3 regions of the Streptomyces sp. CRCS-T-1 genome follow, and region 2 is predicted to be linked to each of the others. Evidence: riboswitches for the same ligand, from Rfam matches in the RefSeq annotation. Region 2 holds a riboswitch; each other region holds the start of a gene.
What was found. Region 2 has a riboswitch for thiamine pyrophosphate ahead of NNW99_RS09520 (thiamine ABC transporter substrate binding subunit). Riboswitches for the same ligand answer to the same signal wherever they lie in the genome.

Region 1: it holds a riboswitch for thiamine pyrophosphate, as region 2 does, so the genes downstream of both, thiC (phosphomethylpyrimidine synthase ThiC) here and NNW99_RS09520 (thiamine ABC transporter substrate binding subunit) in region 2, are expected to answer to the same signal.
Region 3: it holds a riboswitch for thiamine pyrophosphate, as region 2 does, so the genes downstream of both, thiO (glycine oxidase ThiO) here and NNW99_RS09520 (thiamine ABC transporter substrate binding subunit) in region 2, are expected to answer to the same signal.

What each region holds. Positions count from the first base shown of each region.
Region 1 covers NZ_CP101651.1:4,219,035-4,226,268, forward strand. Annotated here, with positions in the region: gene NNW99_RS19040 (DUF5326 family protein) at 148-360, shown strand; gene NNW99_RS19045 (IclR family transcriptional regulator) at 565-1,431, shown strand; gene NNW99_RS19050 (SsgA family sporulation/cell division regulator) at 1,529-1,963, shown strand; gene NNW99_RS19055 (YibE/F family protein) at 2,066-3,796, opposite strand; TPP riboswitch at 3,869-4,058, shown strand; gene thiC (phosphomethylpyrimidine synthase ThiC) at 4,051-5,853, shown strand; gene NNW99_RS19065 (lactococcin 972 family bacteriocin) at 6,767-7,225, opposite strand.
Region 2 covers NZ_CP101651.1:2,183,080-2,190,313, reverse strand. Annotated here, with positions in the region: gene NNW99_RS09530 (SRPBCC family protein) at 1-136, shown strand, start outside; gene rlmN (23S rRNA (adenine(2503)-C(2))-methyltransferase RlmN) at 215-1,321, shown strand; TPP riboswitch at 1,361-1,467, shown strand; gene NNW99_RS09520 (thiamine ABC transporter substrate binding subunit) at 1,592-2,629, shown strand; gene NNW99_RS09515 (iron ABC transporter permease) at 2,605-4,272, shown strand; gene NNW99_RS09510 (ABC transporter ATP-binding protein) at 4,272-5,291, shown strand; gene NNW99_RS09505 (maleylpyruvate isomerase family mycothiol-dependent enzyme) at 5,316-6,113, shown strand; gene NNW99_RS09500 (LAETG motif-containing sortase-dependent surface protein) at 6,171-6,860, opposite strand; gene NNW99_RS09495 (LOG family protein) at 7,017-7,234, opposite strand, start outside.
Region 3 covers NZ_CP101651.1:6,272,333-6,279,566, forward strand. Annotated here, with positions in the region: gene NNW99_RS28395 (sulfite oxidase-like oxidoreductase) at 1-171, shown strand, start outside; gene NNW99_RS28400 (deoxyribonuclease IV) at 190-1,068, opposite strand; gene pknB (Stk1 family PASTA domain-containing Ser/Thr kinase) at 1,128-3,062, opposite strand; gene NNW99_RS28410 (thiazole synthase) at 3,156-3,953, opposite strand; gene thiS (sulfur carrier protein ThiS) at 3,956-4,156, opposite strand; gene thiO (glycine oxidase ThiO) at 4,153-5,322, opposite strand; TPP riboswitch at 5,320-5,431, opposite strand; gene NNW99_RS28425 (hypothetical protein) at 5,484-5,834, shown strand; gene NNW99_RS28430 (NAD(P)/FAD-dependent oxidoreductase) at 5,867-7,108, shown strand; gene NNW99_RS28435 (Rv2175c family DNA-binding protein) at 7,187-7,234, shown strand, end outside.

The DNA of each region.
Region 1 (7,234 bases), 2.0 Mb from region 2:
CGGGGTTCCCTAGGGGTTCGGTCAGGGGAGGACAAGGGGTGCGAGGCCCCCGCCGGACCCCCTTCCGGACCTAGCATCGAGTGCGGAACGTCAGAAGACCGAACAGGACCCGGCACTCGAACGGGTGGAGAGACAAGGACGAGGGCGATGCGAGAGATCTTCACGGGACTGCCGTGGTGGGTGAAGTGGATCGCGGTGCCGGTCATCGCCCTGGTCGTGTTCGGTGGGCTGATCGCCAGTGTGGTCGGCTTCGTCATCGGACTGCTCTTCAAGGTGCTGGTCTTCGTGGCGCTGGTCGGCGGACTGATCTACGTCGTACGGAAGTTCACGTCGAGCTCCTCGTCCCGCAGCGACTGGTGAGGCCGGTGGGAAACCGGTGGGGGTAGCGGGGAACGCGGGGAATCACCCGTTCCCTCGGGCGGGGGAAGTTTCCCGGCCGGGCCGTCTGCGTGCGGTGGCAGGCGAATAGAGTCCGGCTCGACGCGGGGACTTCCCCGCGAGCGGCATACACCCCCACCCGTGTTCCTCCGCACGGGTCGGCCCCTCGCGTTTCGGGAGTGACCCTTGGCCCCGGCTGACACCGCACCGGCCCACCTGCGCAGCGTTCCCGCGCAACCGCGCTCGGCGGCACCCTCCGAGTCACTACCGCCCCCCACACCACCGCCTCCCGCCGGATCCCCGCCTCCGGCGACCCTCATCGGGTCCGTGCAGCGCGCCATGCGCCTGCTGGAAACCGTCGCCGGGCATGTCTACGGCGCCCCCGCCAAGCAACTGGCCCGCGAGACCGGGCTGGCGCTGCCCACGACGTACCACCTGCTGCGCACCCTCGTGCACGAGGGCTATCTGCGCCGGGACAAGGGCCTGTTCTTCCTCGGCGAGGCCGCCGAGCGGCTGAGCAGCAGCGGGGCGCGGCAGAAACGTCGCAGCACGGTGGTCGACACGCTCGCGCAGTGGCGAGACCTCCTCGGCGTCCCCGTCTACTACGCGGCGTACCGCGAGGGCGAGATCGAGGTCATGTGCGTCTCCGAGAGCCCGGGCGCCCCGGCGGTCGAGGAGTGGGCCGACTTCCGGGAGACCGGGCACGCGCACGCCATCGGGCAGTGCCTGCTGTCCCAACTGGACGCCGAGGCCCGTCGCGACCACCTCGACCGCTACCCGGTGCAGCCCCTCACGCCGTACACGGTGCGGGACAACCACAGTCTGCTCCGGCGTCTGGAGCGGATGCGGCGGATGGAACCGGTGACCGAGCGTCAGGAGTACGCCCTGGGCGCGGTCTGCGCGGCGATCCCGCTGACTCTGGGCACCACGGCGGCGACGATGGCCATCTCCCTGCCCGCCCATCAGGAGGACCGGCTGCTGCCCGCGGCCCGGCAGTTGCAGTACGAGATCGGGCGGCGACTCGGGTCGCTGGCGCTCTCTATCAGTATGTGAAAACTCACTCCTTGTGATCTGCTGTGTACGTTCAGCAAGATTCCATCAGTGTCAGAGGTTCGTTCCCGGCCAGTCACGGCGAATGACGGGGTTAGCGATGCGCGAGTCCGTACAAGCAGAGGTCATGATGAGCTTCCTTGTGTCCGAGGAGCTCTCCTTCCGCATTCCGGTGGAGCTGCGCTATGAGACCAGTGATCCCTATGCCGTCCGGCTGACGTTCCACCTGCCCGGTGACGCGCCCGTGACGTGGGCTTTCGGCCGGGAGCTGCTGATCGACGGCGTCGGCCGGCCGTGCGGCGAGGGCGATGTGCGGGTCACCCCCGTCGAACCGGACACGCTGGGCGAGGTGCTGATCAGGCTTCAGGTGGGCAGCGACCAGGCGTTGTTCCGTTCCTCCACGGCACCGCTCGTCGCCTTCCTCGACCGCACCGACAAGCTGGTGCCGCTCGGCCAGGAAGGCTCGCTCGCCGACTTCGACGCCCACCTCGACGAGGCGCTGGACCGCATCCTGGCGGAACAGGGCGCCGGGTGAGCCACCCGTCGGTCGGCGTCGTGGAGTAACGCTTCACCGGATGCCGCCGACCCTGCGGGAACGCTTCGTCGTCGTGGCGCTGGGACGTCTGGCTCAGAGACGTCAGCGCTTACGGCGCCGGCCCCGCCCCCCGCGTGCCGGTACCGCGGCGGTCTCCACGGCGCGCTCCTCCCCGGGGCGGTCGGCCGAGACCACGAGCGCGGCCAGAGCGGTGGTGACCGGCACCGAGGCCACCAGGCCGATCGAACCGACCAGCGTGCGCACGATCTCCTCCGCGACCAGCTCGCTGTTGGCGACCGTCCCCACGCCGCTCTGCGCGATGGAGAACAACAGAAGCAACGGCAGGGCGGCACCGGCGTAGGCGAGGACGAGCGTGTTGACGACCGAGGCGATGTGGTCGCGGCCGATCCGGATGCCCGCGCGGTAGAGCCCGCGCCAGCCCATCGACGGATTGGCCTCGTGCAGCTCCCAGACCGCCGAGGTCTGCGTGACCGTCACATCGTCGAGCACACCGAGCGAACCGATGATGATGCCGGCGAGCAGCAGACCGCTCATGTCGATCGTCGGATAGAGACCGTGGATCAGGCCGGTGTTGTCGTCGGTGTTGCCGGTGAGCGCGGCCCAGCTGTTGAACAGCGAGCCGAGAAGGCCGATCAGCAGCAGGGAGATGAGGGTGCCGAGCACCGCCACCGAGGTCCGTGCGGACAGTCCATGACACATGTACAGGGCGATGAGCATGATGGCACTCGCGCCCACCACCGCCACGACCAGCGGGTTCGAGCCCTGCAGGATCGCGGGCAGGATGAAGAAGGTCAGCACCAGGAAGCTGATGGTCAGTGCGACGAGGGCCATGACCCCGCGCAGCCGCCCGACGACCACGACGGCGAGTGCGAAGATGCCGGCCAGCAGGGCCAGGGGCAGACGGCGGTTGACGTCGGTGACCGAGTACTGCAGATCCTTCGGCGCGGAGGGCTCGTAGGCGACCACGACCTTCTGGCCCTCGTGCAGCTGGCGGGACTGGTCCGGCTGGATGATCTCGGTGAAGGTGCGGCCCTTGTCCTTGCCGCTGTCGACCCGGACCGTCGCCCGCTTGCAGGTGCCCTTCTCCTGCTGCACGGCGGAGGAGCCCTCGGCGGTGGAGGTGTCGCCGGTCGGCGGGACCCCCGAGGCGCCGGCCTCCTTGCAGCTGATCTCCACGACCTTGGTGACCGAGGCTTGTTCGGTCTGCCGGTCGAAGCCGACGCCGGTGCGCTCGTGCCCCGGGGCGCCGCCCGGCCACAGCACGACGAGACCGACCAGCACGGCCGCGCCGAACGGGATCAGGATCGCCGCGATGATCTTGCGCAGATGCATGGAGACGGGCGTGGCCGGACCGTGGCTGTGACTGTGTGAGTGCCCGTGCCCGCCCCCTGGCGCGGAACCGGGGCCGTGCCCGTGGCCGTCGCCACCGCCGGTCCCGGAGCCGTGCCCGTGACCATCGCCGCCGCCACCGGTCCCGGAGCCGTGTCCGTGTCCGTGGCCGTCTCCTCCGCCGGTTCCGGAACCGTGTCCGTGCCCGCTTCCGGAGCCCGGGCCCCGCCCGTCGCCGGGGCCGACTCCATGCCCACCGGCTGAGCCGCCACCCTGGCCGTTGCCGGGTCCGTATCCCCCGGCCGAGCCGGAACCACGCTCACCACCGGCACCTGCACGAGCACCGGGCCCGAATCCCGTCCCAGGCCCATACCCGGCCCCGGAGGCGAAATCGTGGCCGTCTCCCCGGCCGTTGCCGCTTCCGGCACCGGATCCGCGAGGCGGCTCGGGCGGTGGGTAAGGGGGACGCTGCGTCGTGGTCACCGACCGATCATCGCAAGAACGAGGGGGGCCCTCTGTTCACCGCGCCAGAATTGCCGCTAGCGTGGAGGCACCTTTTGTACACGCGGGAGCTCGGAGCACCGGGCTGAGAGGGCGCTGACCTCCGTCCCAGCGATGTTTCACATGAAACATCACCGAAGTCGAGTGATGTTTCACACGGAACGTCGGCAGACGGAAGCCGCTGCGTCGACCGCCGAACCTGTTACCGGGTAATGCCGGCGTAGGGAGTAGGTCTCATGACCGACAAGGACGCACGCACGCCTGCCTCCGTTCAGGACGCACAGTCCGAGGAGGCCGGGAAGTCCATCGGCTGGCACAAGGCGTATGTCGAGGGCACCCGCCCCGACCTGCGCGTGCCGGTTCGTCAGGTGCATCTCACCAACGGCCAGGCCGTCACGCTGTACGACACCTCCGGCCCGTACACCGATCCACTCGTCGACACCGACGTCCGCAGGGGCCTGCCGCCGCTGCGCGAGAACTGGATCATCTCCCGCGGCGACACCGAGGAGTACGCGGGCCGCCCCGTCCGCCCCGAGGACGACGGCATCAAGCACACCTCGCCCCGCGGCGGCCTCCGCAACCTCGACGCCGTCTTCCCCGGCCGCCCGCGCCAGCCGCGTCGCAGCAGGGACGGCCAGGCGGTCACGCAGCTCGCGTACGCCCGACGCGGCGAGATCACACCCGAGATGGAGTACGTGGCCATCCGGGAGAACGTCTCGCCCGAGGTGGTCCGCGACGAGATCGCCGCGGGCCGGGCCGTGTTGCCGGCCAACGTCAACCACCCGGAGATCGAGCCGATGATCATCGGCAAGAGGTTCCTGGTGAAGGTCAACGCCAACATCGGCAACTCCGCGGTGACCTCCTCCATCGAGGAGGAGGTCGAGAAGATGACCTGGGCGACCCGCTGGGGCGCCGACACGGTCATGGACCTCTCCACCGGCCGCAACATCCACACCACGCGTGAGTGGGTGCTGCGCAACTCCCCCGTCCCCATCGGCACCGTGCCGCTCTACCAGGCCCTGGAGAAGGTCGACGGCCGCGCCGAGGACCTGACCTGGGAGGTCTACAAGGACACGGTCATCGAACAGGCCGAGCAGGGCGTGGACTACATGACGGTCCACGCGGGCGTGCGCCTGGCCTATGTGCCGCTGACGGCCAACCGCAAGACGGGCATCGTCTCCCGCGGCGGCTCGATCATGGCCGCCTGGTGCCTCGCGCACCACCGGGAGTCGTTCCTGTACGAGCACTTCGAGGAGCTCTGCGAGATCCTCGCCGCCTACGACGTCACGTACTCGCTCGGCGACGGCCTGCGGCCCGGCTCGATCGCGGACGCCAACGACGAGGCGCAGTTCGCGGAGTTGCGCACTCTCGGGGAACTCAACCGGATCGCCAAGCGTTTCAACGTACAGACCATGATCGAAGGCCCGGGCCATGTCCCGATGCACAAGATCAAGGAGAACATCGACCTTCAGCAGGAGATCTGCGATGAAGCTCCGTTCTATACGCTCGGCCCGCTGACCACGGACGTCGCGCCGGCGTACGACCACATCACCTCCGGCATCGGTGCTGCGATGATCGCCTGGTGGGGCACGGCCATGCTGTGCTACGTCACCCCCAAGGAGCACTTGGGCCTGCCGAACCGTGACGACGTCAAGACCGGTGTCATCACCTACAAGATCGCCGCCCACGCGGCCGATGTCGCCAAGGGGCACCCGGGCGCCCAGGAGTGGGACGACGCGCTGTCCGACGCCCGCTTCGAGTTCCGCTGGGAGGACCAGTTCAACCTGGCCCTCGACCCGGACACGGCACGGGAGTTCCACGACGAGACCCTGCCGGCCGAGCCCGCCAAGACGGCTCACTTCTGCTCGATGTGCGGTCCCAAGTTCTGCAGCATGAAGATTAGCCAAAGCATCACAGAGCGGTTCGGTGGCGCGGCGGCTGAGGGAGCCTCGTCCGAGGAGATCGCTGAGGGGATGCTCCAGAAGTCGAAGGAGTTCGCCGAGGCAGGCAATCGGGTGTACCTGCCGATCGCCGACTGAGCCTGAAGCGCTGGAGTCAACGGCTCGCGGGAAGTGCGACTACTGCGAAGCGACGGGCCGGAACCGCAGCTTGGGTCCGGCCCGCGCTGACACCATGTACCACTGGCCGCATGTGCAGCGCTGCCCTGACTGGTTTGGCGTGGGCGGAGGTCTGACGGGCGTCGCCGTTGACCGGCTGCCCGGCCGGTGTACCGGTGAGGCCTCAGAGGCGCTTCGCTGGGGCAGGCTGCCGCGCACCCCGGCCATGCCACCAGCTCCACACTGTATGACCCACGAGAAGCACGACGGCCACGGCCGAGAGCACGCGAACCGAAGCCCACACTATTTCGGCGACTCGGCCCTGCGAGTCGCCCACCTCTGCTGCCAGCCGCTGGGAGGCCTCAAAGAAGGCGATCAACGGGACAAGCAGGCGGAACCCTAGACCGCCGATGCCGGGCATTCTGGCCATACTCCCCAGGAGCCCAACGGGCGCACCGAAGGCGAAAGCCGCTACCCCCCAGAACACGGCCCTGGAGGGGAGGCCATCGCCCGCACCAGAGATGACGTGTCCCCCGGCCGGAACCGCGGGGATCAGAAACTTGAAAAGATAATATACGGCTACGCCTACTGCCAATGCCGAGGACGCCAGCAATGATGCCTCGACTCTTGACCGCCGGGAGTAACCGATCAGGAAGGCGAAGCATGCCCACGACCATCCCACAGAAAATACGACGCCTACGGCCTGGCAGACCGGGTTGTCGAATTTGCTCGCGAATGGGCCGACAGCGCCGAGGAGCGCACCTGCCACGAGAACTGTCGCAATACGAGCGATGCGACAAGGCGTAAATTGTGGGATTTTCATGACCCTACTCTGTGGCAATTTCTCACGCTGAGAAAATCCGCCCCCGGCGGTGGCCGCCGGGAGCGGACGGAATTAGTACTTAGCGTAGTAGGTCTTGCACGTGTACGCTGCGCCCGCGGTCATATTGGCGTAAGACCACTTGCCCTTGGCCTCCACAGCCTTGTTCGACCCCCCAGCCAGCTCCACGGTCGACCCATGCATCACCTTGGAGTGGTAGTAATTCGAGTAGCAGTACTGGCCATCGCCGGTGAGGTTCTTCCCGTAGCTCCAAGTTCCGCCACCAATTTCGAGGACGGTCTTCGGCCGGATGCCTCCCGTGGAGCCAGCCGTGAACTCCACTACGCCCCATTCCTTGGGGTCTCCCAGCGCGGCAGGCGGCTGGGTGCCGTCACCCCTGGTGTGGGCAGTGACGGTGACCGCGCCAGCGGTCGGCGCCTGGACGCTGTCCGCAGTGGCCGGGCCGGCAAGGGTGCCCGCAGCCAGGAACCCACCCGCAATAGCAAAAGCTATGGACCTACCGGATGCCTTCATGTGATTCCC
Region 2 (7,234 bases):
GACGATCGAGATCGACTTCGAGAGTCACGGCGTCGGCAAGGTCCTGGTCCCGCTCGTCATGCGCCCCCAGGTCCGCAAGGAACTCCCACGCAACGAGCAACTCCTCAAGGACCGGCTGGAGCACGCGGGCGCGTAGGGCGTATTCCCACCGGTGTCGCGGGTGGAGCGGGCGGGGCACGGGCCACCGTCGGCGATCTGCGACACTGGTTGAGCCATGCCTAAGCCCGGAGAACTCACATTCGTCGCCCCCCGCGGAGCCAAGAAGCCGCCGCGGCATCTCGCTGATCTCACTCCTGCCGAGCGCAAGGAGGCCGTTGCGGCTGTCGGGGAGAAGCCGTTTCGTGCCAAGCAGCTCTCGCAGCACTACTTCGCGCGGTACGCGCACGATCCGGAGCAGTGGACCGATATTCCGGCCGGTGCCCGGGGGAAGCTGCAGGAGGCGCTGCTGCCCGAGCTGATGAGCGTCGTGCGGCATCTGTCGACCGACCAGGGCACCACGCGCAAGACGCTGTGGCGGCTGTTCGACGGGACGCTCGTCGAGTCCGTGCTGATGCGGTACCCGGACCGGGTGACCATGTGCATCAGCTCGCAGGCGGGGTGCGGGATGAACTGCCCGTTCTGTGCGACCGGGCAGGCGGGTCTGGACCGGAATCTGTCCACCGCCGAGATCGTGCACCAGATCGTCGACGGCATGCGGGCGCTGCGGGACGGGGAGGTCCCCGGCGGTCCGGCGCGGCTCAGCAACATCGTGTTCATGGGCATGGGCGAGCCGCTCGCCAACTACAACCGGGTCATCGGGTCCATCCGCCGGCTCACCGACCCCGAGCCCGACGGGCTGGGGCTCTCGCAGCGCGGGATCACCGTCTCGACGGTCGGTCTCGTCCCGGCGATTCACCGGTTCGCCGACGAGGGCTTCAAGTGCCGGCTGGCCATCTCGCTGCACGCGCCCGACGACGAGCTGCGCGACACCCTCGTCCCCGTGAACACGCGGTGGAAGGTCCGGGAGGTGCTGGACGCCGGATTCGAGTACAGCGCCAAGTCCGGGCGGCGGCTGTCCATCGAGTACGCGCTGATCCGGGACATCAACGACCAGGCCTGGCGCGGTGACCGGCTCGGGCGGCTGCTCAAGGGCAAGCCCGTGCACGTCAATCTCATCCCGCTGAACCCGACGCCCGGGTCGAAGTGGACGGCCTCGCGGCCCGAGGACGAGAAGGCGTTCGTGGAGGCCATCGCCGCCCATGGTGTGCCGGTGACGATCCGGGACACCCGTGGACAGGAGATCGACGGGGCGTGTGGTCAGCTCGCGGCCACCGAACGGTAGTCTGACCGGCGTAAGAACATCTGCATATCCGACACCTGCATATTCCGACAGGGGAGCGCCACAGCGCTGAGAGTGCGGCACACGGCCGCAGACCCTCCGAACCTGGCCCAGGTCATTCTGGGTAGGGAGATCGGTCATCACTCGAGCTGTTGCGCCCTGCCCGGGATCCCCTGAGTTCCCGGGCGGGGCCGCGTCTTCTCCTGGTCATCCAGGAGGAATCCAGTGAGCAACAAGAGCAAGCGGCTGACGGCTGTGGTCGTCGGGCTCGGCATGGTCGGCACGCTCGCCGCCTGCGGGTCGTCCGATGGCGGCCAGGGGTCCGGCGACTCCAAGACCGTGACCCTCGTCAGCCATGACTCGTGGGCCGCGTCCAAGGGCGTCATCGCCGCCTTCGAGAAGCAGTCCGGCTACAAGGTGAATGTCCTGAAGGACGGCGACGCCGGGCAGGCCGTGAACAAGGCGATCCTCACCAAGGACAACCCGCAGGGCGACGTCTTCTTCGGCGTCGACAACACCCTGCTGTCCCGCGCCCTCGACAACGGCCTGTTCCAGCCGTACGAGGCGAAGGGCTCCGAGCAGATCAAGGCCGAGTACCGGGCCGACCGGGACCAGCACCGGGTCACGCCCGTCGACACCGGCGACATCTGCGTCAACTACGACAAGAAGTACTTCGCCGACCACAAGCTGGAGCCGCCGAAGAGCTTCGACGACCTGGTCGAGCCGCAGTACAAGAACCTGCTCGTCACCGAGAACGCCTCCGCCTCCTCGCCCGGCCTCGGGTTCCTGCTCGGCACCGCCGCGAAGTACGGCGACGACGGGTGGGAGAGCTACTGGAAGAAGCTCAAGGCCAATGGCGTGAAGGTCGTCGACGGCTGGGAGCAGGCCTACAACGAGGAGTTCTCCGGCTCGGCCGGCGGCAAGAAGGCCAAGGGCGAGAGGCCGCTCGTCGTGTCGTACGCCTCCTCGCCGCCCGCCGAGGTCATCTTCGCCGACCCCAAGCCGGATGCGGCACCGACCGGGGTCGCCGAGGGCACCTGCTTCCGGCAGGTCGAGTACGCCGGGCTGCTGAGCAACGCCAAGAACACCAAGGGCGGCAAGGCGTTCCTCGACTTCCTGCTCAGCAAGAAGTTCCAGGAGGACATGCCGCTCAACATGTTCGTGTACCCGGTGCGCGAGGGCGCCCAGGTGCCGCCGGAGTTCGTGAAGTTCGGGCCGCAGGCCAAGGACCCCGAGACCCTGGACCCGGCGAAGATCGCCGACCACCGTGACCAGTGGGTCAAGTCGTGGACCTCACTCGTACTGAAGTGACCGGCCGGACGAGGGGCGCGGCGGCGCGGTTCGGGCTCATCGCCCTGCCCGTCGCGTTCTTCGCGGCGTTCTTCGCCTACCCCGTCGCCGCGATCGTCGCGCGCGGGCTGAAGATCGACGGCGCCTGGCAGTTCGGGCGGATCGGGGAGGTGCTGGCGCAGTCCGACGTCCGGCACGTCCTGTGGTTCACCACCTGGCAGGCGCTCGTCTCCACCGCGCTCACGCTGCTGATCGCGCTCCCGGGCGCGTATGTCTTCGCGCGCTTCGACTTCCGGGGCAAGCAGGTGCTGCGGGCGGCCGTGACCGTCCCGTTCGTGCTGCCCACGGTCGTCGTCGGTACGGCGTTCCTGGCGCTGGTCGGGCGGGGCGGGCTGCTCGACGAGCTGTGGGGCGTACGCCTGGACACCACCGTGTGGGCGATCCTGCTTGCGCACGTCTTCTTCAACTACGCGGTCGTCGTTCGGACCGTCGGCGGGCTCTGGGCGCAGCTGGACCCGCGGCAGGAGGAGGCAGCGCGGATGCTCGGGGCGTCCCCGCTGAAGGCATGGCGGCAGGTGACCCTCCCGGCCCTCGCCCCGGCCGTGGCCGCCGCCGCGCTCATGGTCTTCCTGTTCACCTTCACCTCCTTCGGTGTCGTCCAGATCCTCGGCGGGCCCACCTTCTCGACCCTGGAGGTGGAGATCTACCGGCAGACGTCGGAGATCTTCGACCTGTCCACGGCGGCCGTGCTGACACTGATCCAGTTCGTCGCCGTGGGCGCGATCCTCGTCCTGCACGCCTGGACCGTACGGCGGCGGGAGACGGCGCTGCGGCTGGTGGACGCGTCGGTGACCGCGCGCCGGCCACGCGGCGCCGGGCAGTGGGCGCTGCTGGGCGGGGTGCTGCTCACGGTCGTCGTGCTGCTTCTGCTGCCGCTCGCCGTACTGGTCCAGCGGTCCCTGGACGCGCCGGGCTTCGGCTACTACCGCGCGCTGACCAGGGAGGACGGCGGGATCTTCCTGGTGGCGCCGATCGAGGCGATCCGCAACTCGCTGGAGTACGCCCTGGCCGCCACGGTCATCGCGGTGGTGATCGGCGGCCTCGCCGCCGTCGCGCTCACCCGCCGGGACGCCGGGCGGTTCGTGCGCGGGTTTGACGCGCTGCTGATGCTGCCGCTCGGGGTGTCCGCGGTGACCGTCGGCTTCGGGTTCCTGATCACCCTCGACGAGCCGCCGCTGGACCTGAGGGCCTCGTGGATCCTGGTGCCGCTCGCGCAGGCGCTGGTCGGGGTGCCGTTCGTCGTGCGGACCATGCTGCCAGTGCTGCGGGCGGTGGACGTGCGGTTGCGGGAGGCGGCCTCGGTGCTGGGGGCCTCGCCCTGGCGGGTGTGGCGGGAGGTGGACCTGCCGATGGTGCGGCGGGCGCTGCTGATCGCCGCCGGGTTCGCCTTCGCGGTGTCGCTCGGGGAGTTCGGCGCGACGGTGTTCATCGCGCGGCCCGACAACCCGACGCTGCCGGTGGCCGTGGCGCGGCTGCTGGGGCGGCCCGGGGAGCTGAACTACGGCCAGGCGATGGCCCTTTCGACGATTCTGATGGTGGTGTGCGCCGTGGCCCTGCTGGTGCTGGAGAGGCTCAGGATCGCCGACCGGACAGGGGAGTTCTGATGCTGCTGGCACTGGAGGGCGCGACGGTCCGTTTCGGCGGGCGGGCCGTACTGGACGCCGTCGATCTGGAGGTCGCCGAGCACGAGATCGTGTGCGTGCTCGGGCCCAGCGGCAGCGGCAAGTCGACCCTGCTGCGGGCCGTGGCCGGGCTGCAGCCGCTGGACTCCGGGCGGGTGTCGCTCGACGGGCGCGACCAGGCCGGCGTGCCCGCGCACCGGCGCGGGGTCGGGCTGATGTTCCAGGACCACCAGCTGTTCCCGCAGCGGGACGTGGGCGGCAATGTCGCCTTCGGGCTGCGGATGCACGGGGCGTCCAAGCGGCAGCAGGCCGAGCGGGTAAGGGAGTTGCTGGACCTGGTGGGGCTGCCCGGCGCGGACCGTCGGGCCGTCGCCGCGCTGTCCGGCGGGGAGCAGCAGCGGGTGGCGCTGGCCCGGGCCCTGGCGCCGAGCCCCACACTGCTGATGCTGGACGAGCCGCTGGGGCAGCTCGACCGGTCGCTGAGGGAGCGGCTGGTCGTGGAACTGCGCGAGCTGTTCGGCCGGTTGGGCACCACCGTGCTCGCCGTGACGCACGACCAGGGGGAGGCCTTCGCGCTGGCCGACCGGGTCGTGGTGATGCGGGACGGGCGGATCGCCCAGTCCGGTACGCCGCTTGAGGTGTGGCAGCGGCCGGCCGACGCGTTCGTGGCGCGCTTCCTCGGCTTCGAGAACGTCGTCGAGGCGACCGTGGGTGCGGAGGCCGCGGACACGCCCTGGGGCAAGGTGCCGGTGCCGGAGGGCGCGCCGCAGGGCACGCGGACCCTTCTGGTGCGGCCCGCCGGTGTACGTCTGGTGCCCGCCGGTGAGGGCCTGCGCTGCACGGTGACCGGCCGCACCTTCAAGGGCACGCATGTCGCCGTCCACCTCCAGCCGGAGGACGCCCCGCGCCTGGAGGCGGCGTGCGCGCTGCGGGCGGCGCCCGAGGTAGGGGCCGAGGCCGGGGTGGAGTTCGACGCGGCGGAAATCGCCGTGCTCGACTGATCGCCGCCCGCCTATGGTGCGGGCATGACACTCCTCGCGCACGAGCGCTACTGCGACGAAATCGCCCATCAGGTCGGTCTGTTGAGGTCGGTGGTGACCTCCGGGGCCGACCTGTCCGCCACCGTGCCGAATTGCCCCGACTGGTCGCTGGAGGAACTCGTCCGGCACACGGGCGGCGCCCTGCGCTGGGTGGAGCTCATGGTGCGGACCCGGGCCCAGGAGGAGGTGCCCGAGGAGGAGGTGCCGGGGGCCGAGGGGCCCGAGGCCCGGGGTGACGCAGCGGCGCTGGACGCGTGGCTGGGGGAGGCGGGCGAGCAGGTCGTCGCCGCGCTGCGGGAGGCCGGGCCGGACGCGAAGGTGTGGGGCTGGGCGGGGATCCTCAACGCCGGGTTCTGGGCCCGCCGGATGGCGCACGAGGTCACCGTGCACCGGGCGGACGCCACGCTCACCGCCGGGCTGCCCTACGAGGTCGCGCCCGACATCGCCGCCGACGCGATCGACGAGTGGCTGCAGATCGTGGAGTACGCGCAGACGGACCCGCACGACGAGGCGGCGAGGGAACTGCGCGGCCCGGGCCGCAGCATCCATCTGCACGCCACCGACGCCGGGCCGGAGGTGAACGCCGAGTGGCTGATCGCGCTCACCGAGGACGGTGTCACCTGGCGCCGGGGCCACGAGAAGGCCACGGTCGCCCTGCGCGGGCCGCTGACCTCTGTCCTGCTCGCGTTCTACCGGCGGCTGCCGCTGGACGCTCCGGAGCTGGAGGTGCTGGGGGAGCGGGAGTTGCTGGAGTTCTGGCTGGAGCGGGCGACGTTCGGATGAGACGGACGTGGCCCGCCCCCCTGTCAGGGTCGGGCCACATCAGGGTGTGCGCGGGCGTCAGCCTTCGCTGTTCGCCCCACGACGGCGCATGCCGAAGAACACCGCGCCACCACCGACGACGACCAGGGCCGCCGCGATGCCGGCGATGATTCCGGTGTTGGAGTCGGCGCCCGTCTCGGCGAGGTTGGAGTCACCGGCCGGGCCGGGCGCGTTGCCCGCCGGCGTGGTGCTCTCGCTCTCCGACGGCGTCGGAGCCGGGGTGTCGGTCTCCTCGGCCGGCTTCGAGGGGGAGGCCGACGGGGTGGAGGGGGTCGGGGTGGCCGGGGGAGTCGAAGCCGGGGGCTCCTCCTCCTTCTTGCAGGCCGTGGCCGGGGTGACGAGGTTCGGCTTGATGTCCTCGTCGACGTACGGAGCGGCCTTCACGTGGATGCGGTACTCCGCGTTCGGCTTCCAGTCCTCGGCGAAGGTGATGGTGGTGCCTTCGCGCGAGCCCTTGACCTCCTGCTCGCCGATCTTCTGCGCGTCGGCGCCGTTGTTCTGCAGGTATACGGTGACCTTCGCCTTGATGCCGGCGGGGTCCACGTCGGTGACGGTGATGACGCCCTTGTCGCCGTCACACTTCGCCTCGGCGGAGAACTCGTTGATGTTGCAGGCGAGCGCGTTGCCGGCGGTACCGAGCGCGAGCGCGGCCGAGGCGGAGACGACACCGAGGATGCGCACGGCGCGTGCGCGGCGGGATACGGACAGAACTGCCACGTTTGTCCTTTACAGGATGTGTTAAAGCGGGGGGAAGAGGCAGCGGTGACGGAACATCAGCACTACCTGGAGACTCACAGGTTTATAAGTGCCGCATAAGTAGTGTCAACGCATATGCAGTCTGCAAGCACTTGCTTTGCCTGCTTATTAACCGCCGAGGCGTTTCAACGCCTCCGGCGCCTCCTCGATCCGCTCGACCAGCGCGATCCGCGTCTCCATCGAACGCCCCTTGGCCAGCGACTGGAGCAGCGGCCACGTCGGCAGCTTCTCCGTCCAGTGCGCGCGGTTCACGAGCACCATGGGCGTCGGCTCGCCGCGCGACTCGTAGTAGTTCGGCGTCGCGTTGTCGAAGATCTCCTGTACGG
Region 3 (7,234 bases), 4.1 Mb from region 2:
GTGCCCCACCTCTACGCCTGGAAGGGCCCCAAGTGGGTGCGCGGCGTGGAGTACATGACCGCAGACCGGCGCGGTTTCTGGGAGGAGCGCGGCTACCACAACGTCGGCGACCCGTGGCAGGAGCAGCGCTACTCGTACCAGGAGGAGCCCGGGGACGGCCCCGACCTCTGATCCGAGGCCGTCAGGCCGTCAGCAGTCGCGCAGCTTCTTCAGCCGCTCCACGTCCGCCGCGTGCCCCTCCTTGCCGCCCGGCGTCTCGATGATCAGCGGCACGCCCTCGGTCGCGGGGTGCGTCATCAGGGCCCGGAAGGGGTCCTCGCCGATGTGGCCGACGCCGATGTTCTCGTGCCGGTCCTTGTGGGCGCCCACCACGTCCTTGGAGTCGTTGGCGTGGATCAGCTTCAGCCGGCCCTCGCCGACCGTGTCCACCAGCAGGTCCAGCGTCTGGTGCATCCCGCTCGGGCCGGTCAGATCGTGCCCGGCGGCGAAGATGTGGCAGGTGTCCAGGCACACGCCGAGCTTCGGGTGGGCGTCCAGCGCCTCGAAGTACGGGCCGAAGTCCCAGGTCCGCGAGCACAGTGAGGCGCCCTGGCCGGCGGTCGACTCCAGCAGCAGATACGGGTCGTCGTCGTGGGTCAGCTCGTCCAGCAGCGGCAGCAGACGCTCCCGCACCTGCTTCAGCGCCACGGACCGCTCCCGGCCGCCGGTCGCGCTGCCGGTGTGCACGACCACGCCCAGCGCCCCGATCTCCCGCCCGCGGCGCAGCGAGTGCCGCAGCGACTCCACCGACTTCTCCACGGTCGCCTCGGTGTGCGAACCGAAGTTGATCAGGTAGGGGGCGTGCACGTACGCCGGGATCGACTCGGCCTCGCAGGCCGCACGGAACGCCTCGTCCTGCTTGGGATTCCCGGCCGGTGTGGCCCAGCCGCGCGGGTTGGCGACGAAGACCTGGACGGTCTCCGCCCTCAGATCACGGGCGTACGACAGACCGACGGAGTGCAGCCCACCGGCCACGGGGACATGGCCGCCCACCGGGTTGCGGGAGGGGCCGGACAGCTGATTGTTCACCCGTTCAGGGTGTCACGCTGCCGGCCCCGCTCCGTCCACGGGCTCCCGGCCCGTGCCCGTCACCTGATCTTGATGGTGATCGTCGAACCCTTGGGCGCGGTCTCGCCGCCCTCGACGGACTGGCCCTTGACCTCGTCGCCGAACAGGCCGAGCAGACCGCGGTCCTCGTCGACCTGGAACCCGGCGCCCTCCAGCGCCCGCGTGGCGTCGTCGACGCTCTGGCCGACCACGTCCGGGACCTCGATCATCTCGGGGCCCTTGGACAGCGTCAGCGTCACCGTGTCGCCCTCGGCCGCACGGCCGCCGGCGTTCGGGGTCTGCTCGGCGACCTGGCCCTTGTCGAACTCGGAGGAGTTGACCCGCTCGGTGGCGATCTTCACCTTGAGCCCGGCCTCCTGGAGCTGAGCCCGGGCGTCGGCCTCGTCCGCGCCGGTGACGTCGGGGATGTCGATGGGGCTGCCCTTGCTGACGACCAGGGCGACGGCCGTGCCCGAGCGCACCTTGGTGCCGTCGGCGGGCCGCGCGGAGATCACCGAGCCCCTCGGCACGTCCTCGCTGAACTCCCGGGTGACCATGCCCGGCTCAAGACCGTCCTCCTTCAGCTGGGCCCGCGCCTCGACCAGCTTCTGGCCCTCCAGGGCGGGCACCCGCACGGTCTCGGGGCCGTCGGAGACGGTGATGCTCACCGCGTCGTTGCCGCGGATGCGCGCCCCGGGCTTCGGGTCGGTGCTGATGATCTGGCCCCGCTCCACGGTGTCGCTGTAGGCGTGCTCGACCTTGCCGAGATCCAGCCCGGCGTCCTGCAGCCGGCTCTCGGCCTGGCTCTGGGTCTTCGCCAGCAGCGGGGGGACCTCGGTGAACTGGCCCGAGTTGATGTACCAGATGCCGCCGCCGAGGCCCAGCACCAGCAGCACGGCGACGACGATCGCCAGCGGGCCGCGCCGGGACCCCGGGCGGCGCCGGGACGGCGGGGGCGGCGGGGACTCGAAACGGCTGGTGCGGTTGAGCGCCGCCTCGGAGGTCTCGTCGTCCTCGTTGACCGGCAGCGGGCGCAGCGTGGTCAGGGCGCGCGGGATCACGCTCGTACGGTCGTCGGCGCCGTCGTGCTCCGCGCTGAGCGCCTGCGGCGGCACCACGTCGAGCTGCTCCGCGCTCAGCCCGGCGCGCCCGTCGCGGACCCGCGCGAGCAGCGCCACCGCGTCGTGCGGGCGGATGTCGGGGGTGCGGGCGGTCGCCGAGGCCACCATCTCGTCCAGCTCGTAGGCCAGACCGGGTACGGCGGCCGACGGCGGCGGGACGTCCTCGTGCAGGTGCTTGTAGAGGATCACGGCCGGGGAGTCCGCGTCGTGCGGCTTGTCGCCGGTCAGCATCTCGTACAGCATCACGCCGCACGCGTACACGTCGACACGGGGGTCCGCGGTGCCGTTCTCTATCTGCTCGGGCGCGAGGTACGCGACCGTGCCGAGCACGGTGCCTGTGGTGTTCGTCACCGTGTCCACGGCTCGGACGAGTCCGAAGTCGGCGACCTTCACCCGGCCGTCGTCCCCTATGAGGACGTTCTCGGGCTTCATGTCCCGGTGCACGAATCCGGCGCGGTGGGCGGCGCCCAGCGCGGCCAGCACCGGCTCCAGGATGTCCAGGGCGGCGCGCGGCTGCAGGGCCCCGCGCTCGCGCAGGACGTCCCGCAGGGTGCAGCCCGCGACGTACTCCATGGCGAGATAGACGTAGCTGCCGTCGGTGCCCTGGTCGAAGACCTGCACCACATTCGGATGGGCCAGTCGGGCGACGGACTTCGCCTCGCGGATGAACCGCTCGACGAACGAGCCGTCCACCGCGAGCGAGGGGTGCATCACCTTGAGCGCGAGAACGCGGTCCAGCCGGGTGTCCACAGCCCGGTAGACCGTCGCCATCCCGCCGACGGCGATGCGCGCGTCGATGCGATACCGGCCGTCGAGCACCTGCCCGACCAAGGGGTCCTGAAGGGTCGTGTCCACGCAGGCGAGTGTACGAGCCACGACCGACAGCCCGCCGCCCCGTCCGCTCTCGGGCCCGGTACTGCGACTGACCTGTGACGTGTAGGTCGGCGCCTACTGGAAAGCGGGGCGCTCCGGATCCAGCGCGGCCCTTCCCTCCGTCGGTGACGACGCCTCCGCGAAATGCCGCCGCGGAATGCGCCCGGCCCGGTACGCCAGCCGCCCCGCCTCCACGGCATGCCGCATCGCGTCGGCCATCAGGACCGGCTCCTGCGCCCGTGTCACCGCCGAGGCGAGCATCACACCCGCGCAGCCCAGCTCCATCGCCAGCGCCGCGTCCGACGCCGTACCCGCCCCGGCGTCCAGGATCACCGGCACGCGCGCGTGCTCGGTGATCAGCTGGAAGTTGTGCGGGTTGCGGATGCCGAGACCGGAGCCGATCGGCGAGCCGAGCGGCATGATCGCCGCGCAGCCGGCGTCCTCCAGCTTCCGCGCCAGCACGGGGTCGTCATTGGTGTACGGCAGCACCGTGAACCCGTCGTCGACCAGCGTCTCGGCCGCCTCCAGCGTCTCGATCGGGTCCGGCAGCAGCGTCCGCTCGTCGGCGATGACCTCCAGCTTGACCAGGTCGGTGCCGAGGGCCTCGCGCGCGAGACGGGCCGTGAGGACGGCCTCTCCGGCGGTGAAACAGCCCGCCGTGTTGGGCAGCACCCGGATGCCGAGCCGGTCCAGGACGGACAGCACGGAACCGTGCACCGAGGGGTTCACCCGGCGCATCGCGACCGTCGTCAGCTCCGTCCCGGACGCCACCAGCGAACGCTCCAGCACATCGAGGCTGGGCGCCCCGCCCGTACCCATGATCAGGCGGGACGTGAAGGACGTACCACCGAGGACAAACGGATCGTCGGCCATGGTCAGCCTCCTTGGACGGCGGTGAGGACTTCCACGCGGTCACCCTCGGCGAGGGCCGTGGAGGGCCACCGGGTGCGCGGGACGACGGTTTCGTTGAGGGCGGCTGCCACTCCGGAGGGCGAGGTGGTGAGCGACCTCACGACGGTGTCGAGAGCCGTGCCGGGCCGGACGTCCCGGGGCTCCCCGTTGACGGAGATGTTCATACGGGCTGCTCCGTGAGTGCGGTGGCGGTACTGAAGCGCTTCGGGGTGAAGGGGCGTGCTTCTTCGGGCAGTTCGCCCGTCGTCAGGGCGTGCGCCATGGCGTCGCCGGTCACCGGGGTGAGCAGGACACCGTTGCGATAGTGCCCCGTGGCCAGCAGCAGTCCCTCCAGGCCGGTCGGGCCGAGCAGCGGCGCGTTGTCGGGGGAGCCGGGCCGCAGTCCGGCCCGGGTCTCGGTGAACGGCAGCTCGGTGATGCCGGGGACCAGCTCGTGCGCGTCGCGCAGCAGCTCGTACACGCCGCCCGCGGTCACGGTGGTGTCCCAGCCCGTCTCCTCGCTGGTCGCCCCGATGACCAGCTCGCCGCTCTCGCGCGGCACCAGGTAGACATGGCTGCCGCGCACCACCGCGCGCACGGTCCGGCTGAGGAACGGCCCGTGCCGCCCCGGCATGGTCAGCCGTACGACCTGCCCCTTCACCGGCCGCACGGGAGGCAGCACGTCCTCGAGGACGCCCGCGAGCCGTCCGCTGAGGCTGCCCCCGGCCAGCACCACCTGCCCGGCGTCCAGCGCGGTCCCGTCGGCCGTGACGACGCCCGCGGCCCGCTCCCGTACGACGGTGAGCCGCTCCGCCCATGCCCGGTGGAAGACCACACCCGCCCGCTCGCACGCCGTCACCAGCGCCGCGGACAGCCGCCGCGGGTCGATCTGGTGGTCGCCGTCGACCCGCAGCCCGCCGCGCACGCCGGGCGCGAGCATCGGCTCCAGGCGACGGCACTCGCGCCCCGACAGCCACTGCGAGTCCAGGCCGGACTGCTGCTGCAGGGCGTGCAGTTCACGCAGATGGGCCCGGTCGTCGGCGTCCAGGGCCACGGCGAGGGTGCCGCAGCGGCGGTAGCCGAGGTCGTGGCCCGTGAGGTCGGTGAGCTCCGCCGCGAAGTCCGGGTAGCGCCGGGCGGAGGCGAGGTTCAGACCGAGCAGGGTCTGCTCGCCGTAGTGCAGCTCCGTGACGGCGGCCAGCATGCCGGCCGCCACCTGCGCGGCCCCGCCGCCCGGCTCGGGGTCCACCACGGCCGTGGCGAGCCCGCGTTGTGCGGCCCGCCACGCGGTGACCAGGCCGATGATGCCGCCCCCGATGACGAGGACGTCTGAGGTTCGCGTACGCGACATGGGCGTCCAGCCCCTCCCTTCGCCGGCATGACCCGGATCAGGTTCGTACGGTCGGAGGCCGCCAGCCTCCCTCTCAGCCCGGTGCGTCCGGGCTCCCGCGAGTGCTCTACGTTGGCCACCCTAGCCCGATGCCGTATGTCGCAGTAAGGGAGCCTCCGTCCATGGCCCGATCCCTCGACGGTCTTCTCCTCGCCCCGGTCGCCGACCAGGCGCCGGGCCAGGTGGGGACCCGCACCCGGTTCACGTACCACGAGAAGGACGGCGAGATCTGGGCCGAGTACACGGGCGGCGACGTCGTACGCGGCCATCTCGTGGGTACCCGGGAAGATGACCGGCTGGACTTCCGCTACGTACAACTCAAGCAGGACGGAACCACGTCCTCGGGGCACTGTGTGTCGACGGTCGTGGAACTGCCCGACGGGCGGGTGCGGCTGGAGGAGACGTGGGAGTGGGAGTCCCAGCAGGGCAGCGGGACGAGCGTTGTGGAGCAGGTCACTGCGCATGAGCACTGACTGACAAAACGTCAGGTGTCTATGGTGATCAGGTGAGCGAGCAGACGCAGGAACCAGGTCCGTCCGCGCCGCGGCGCGTGGTCGTGGCGGGTGCGGGCATGGCCGGTGTGCAGACCGCGGTCGCCTTGCGGGAGCAGGGCTTCACCGGCACCGTGACCCTCATCGGCGCCGAGCCCCATCAGCCCTACGACCGGCCCCCGTTGTCCAAGGCCGTCCTGCTCGGCAAGGCCGAGGGCTCCGCCTTCGACCTCGACTTCGAGGCCCTCGGCATCGAACTGCGACTCGGCTGCGAGGTGCTGGGCCTGCGCCCCGGCGACCATGAGCTGGACACCGAGGACGGGCCCGTGCCCTACGACGCCCTCGTCGTCGCGACCGGCGCCGAACCGGTCCGGCTGCCCGGCGCGGAGGGCGTGCCGGGCGTGCATCTGCTGCGCACCCTCGACGACGCCGAGCGGCTGCGGCCCGTGCTGGCCCGCAAGCACGACATCGTGGTCGTCGGCGCCGGCTGGATCGGCGCCGAGTTCGCCACGGCCGCGCGCGAGGCCGGTTGCGCGGTGACCGTCGTGGAGGCCGCCGAGCGGCCGCTCGCCGGGGCACTGCCCGCCGAGGTCGCCGCCCCGATGGCCGGCTGGTACGCCGACGCGGGTGCGGTCCTGCGCACCCACGCGCGCGTGGAGCGCGTCGAGCCCGGGACGGTGCTCCTCGACGACGGCACACGGCTGCCCGCGGGCGCGGTCGTGGTCGGCATCGGCGCCCGCCCCGCGACGGCGTGGCTGGCCGGTTCCGGAGTGGAGCTCGGTCCCCAGGGCGAGATCATCTCCGACCAGCACCTGCGGACCTCGGCGCCGGACGTGTACGCCGTCGGCGACTGCGCCTCCTTCCCCTCGGGCCGGTACGGCGAGCGCCTGCTGGTGCACCACTGGGACAACGCCCTCCAGGGGCCGCGCACGGTGGCCCTGAACATCGTCGGCCTGGCCTCGGGGGAGGCACCGGCGGTGTACGACCCGGTGCCGTACTTCTGGTCCGAGCAGTTCGGGCGTTTCGTGCAGTACGCCGGGCATCACGCGGGCGCCGACACGACCCTGTGGCGGGGCGACCCGACCGGGCCGGCCTGGACGGTGTGCTGGCTCCGCGGTGACCGGCTGGTGGCGCTGCTGGCGGTGGGCCGTCCCCGGGACCTGGCGCAGGGGCGGCGCCTGATCGAGTCCGGCGCCGCCATGAATCCGGTGCTGCTGGAGGACCCGGCCAGGCCACTGAAGGCGGCGACGGCGTAGCTTTCGGGGAGCCCGTGGCCGGTCCGGGCGGGCCGGGCTGACTTCCGACTGTCAGTGGGGGATGGCAGGCTGGTTTCCGTGACCGAGATTGACGCAAAGATCGATGCTCTCGTCCCCGCCTGGCTC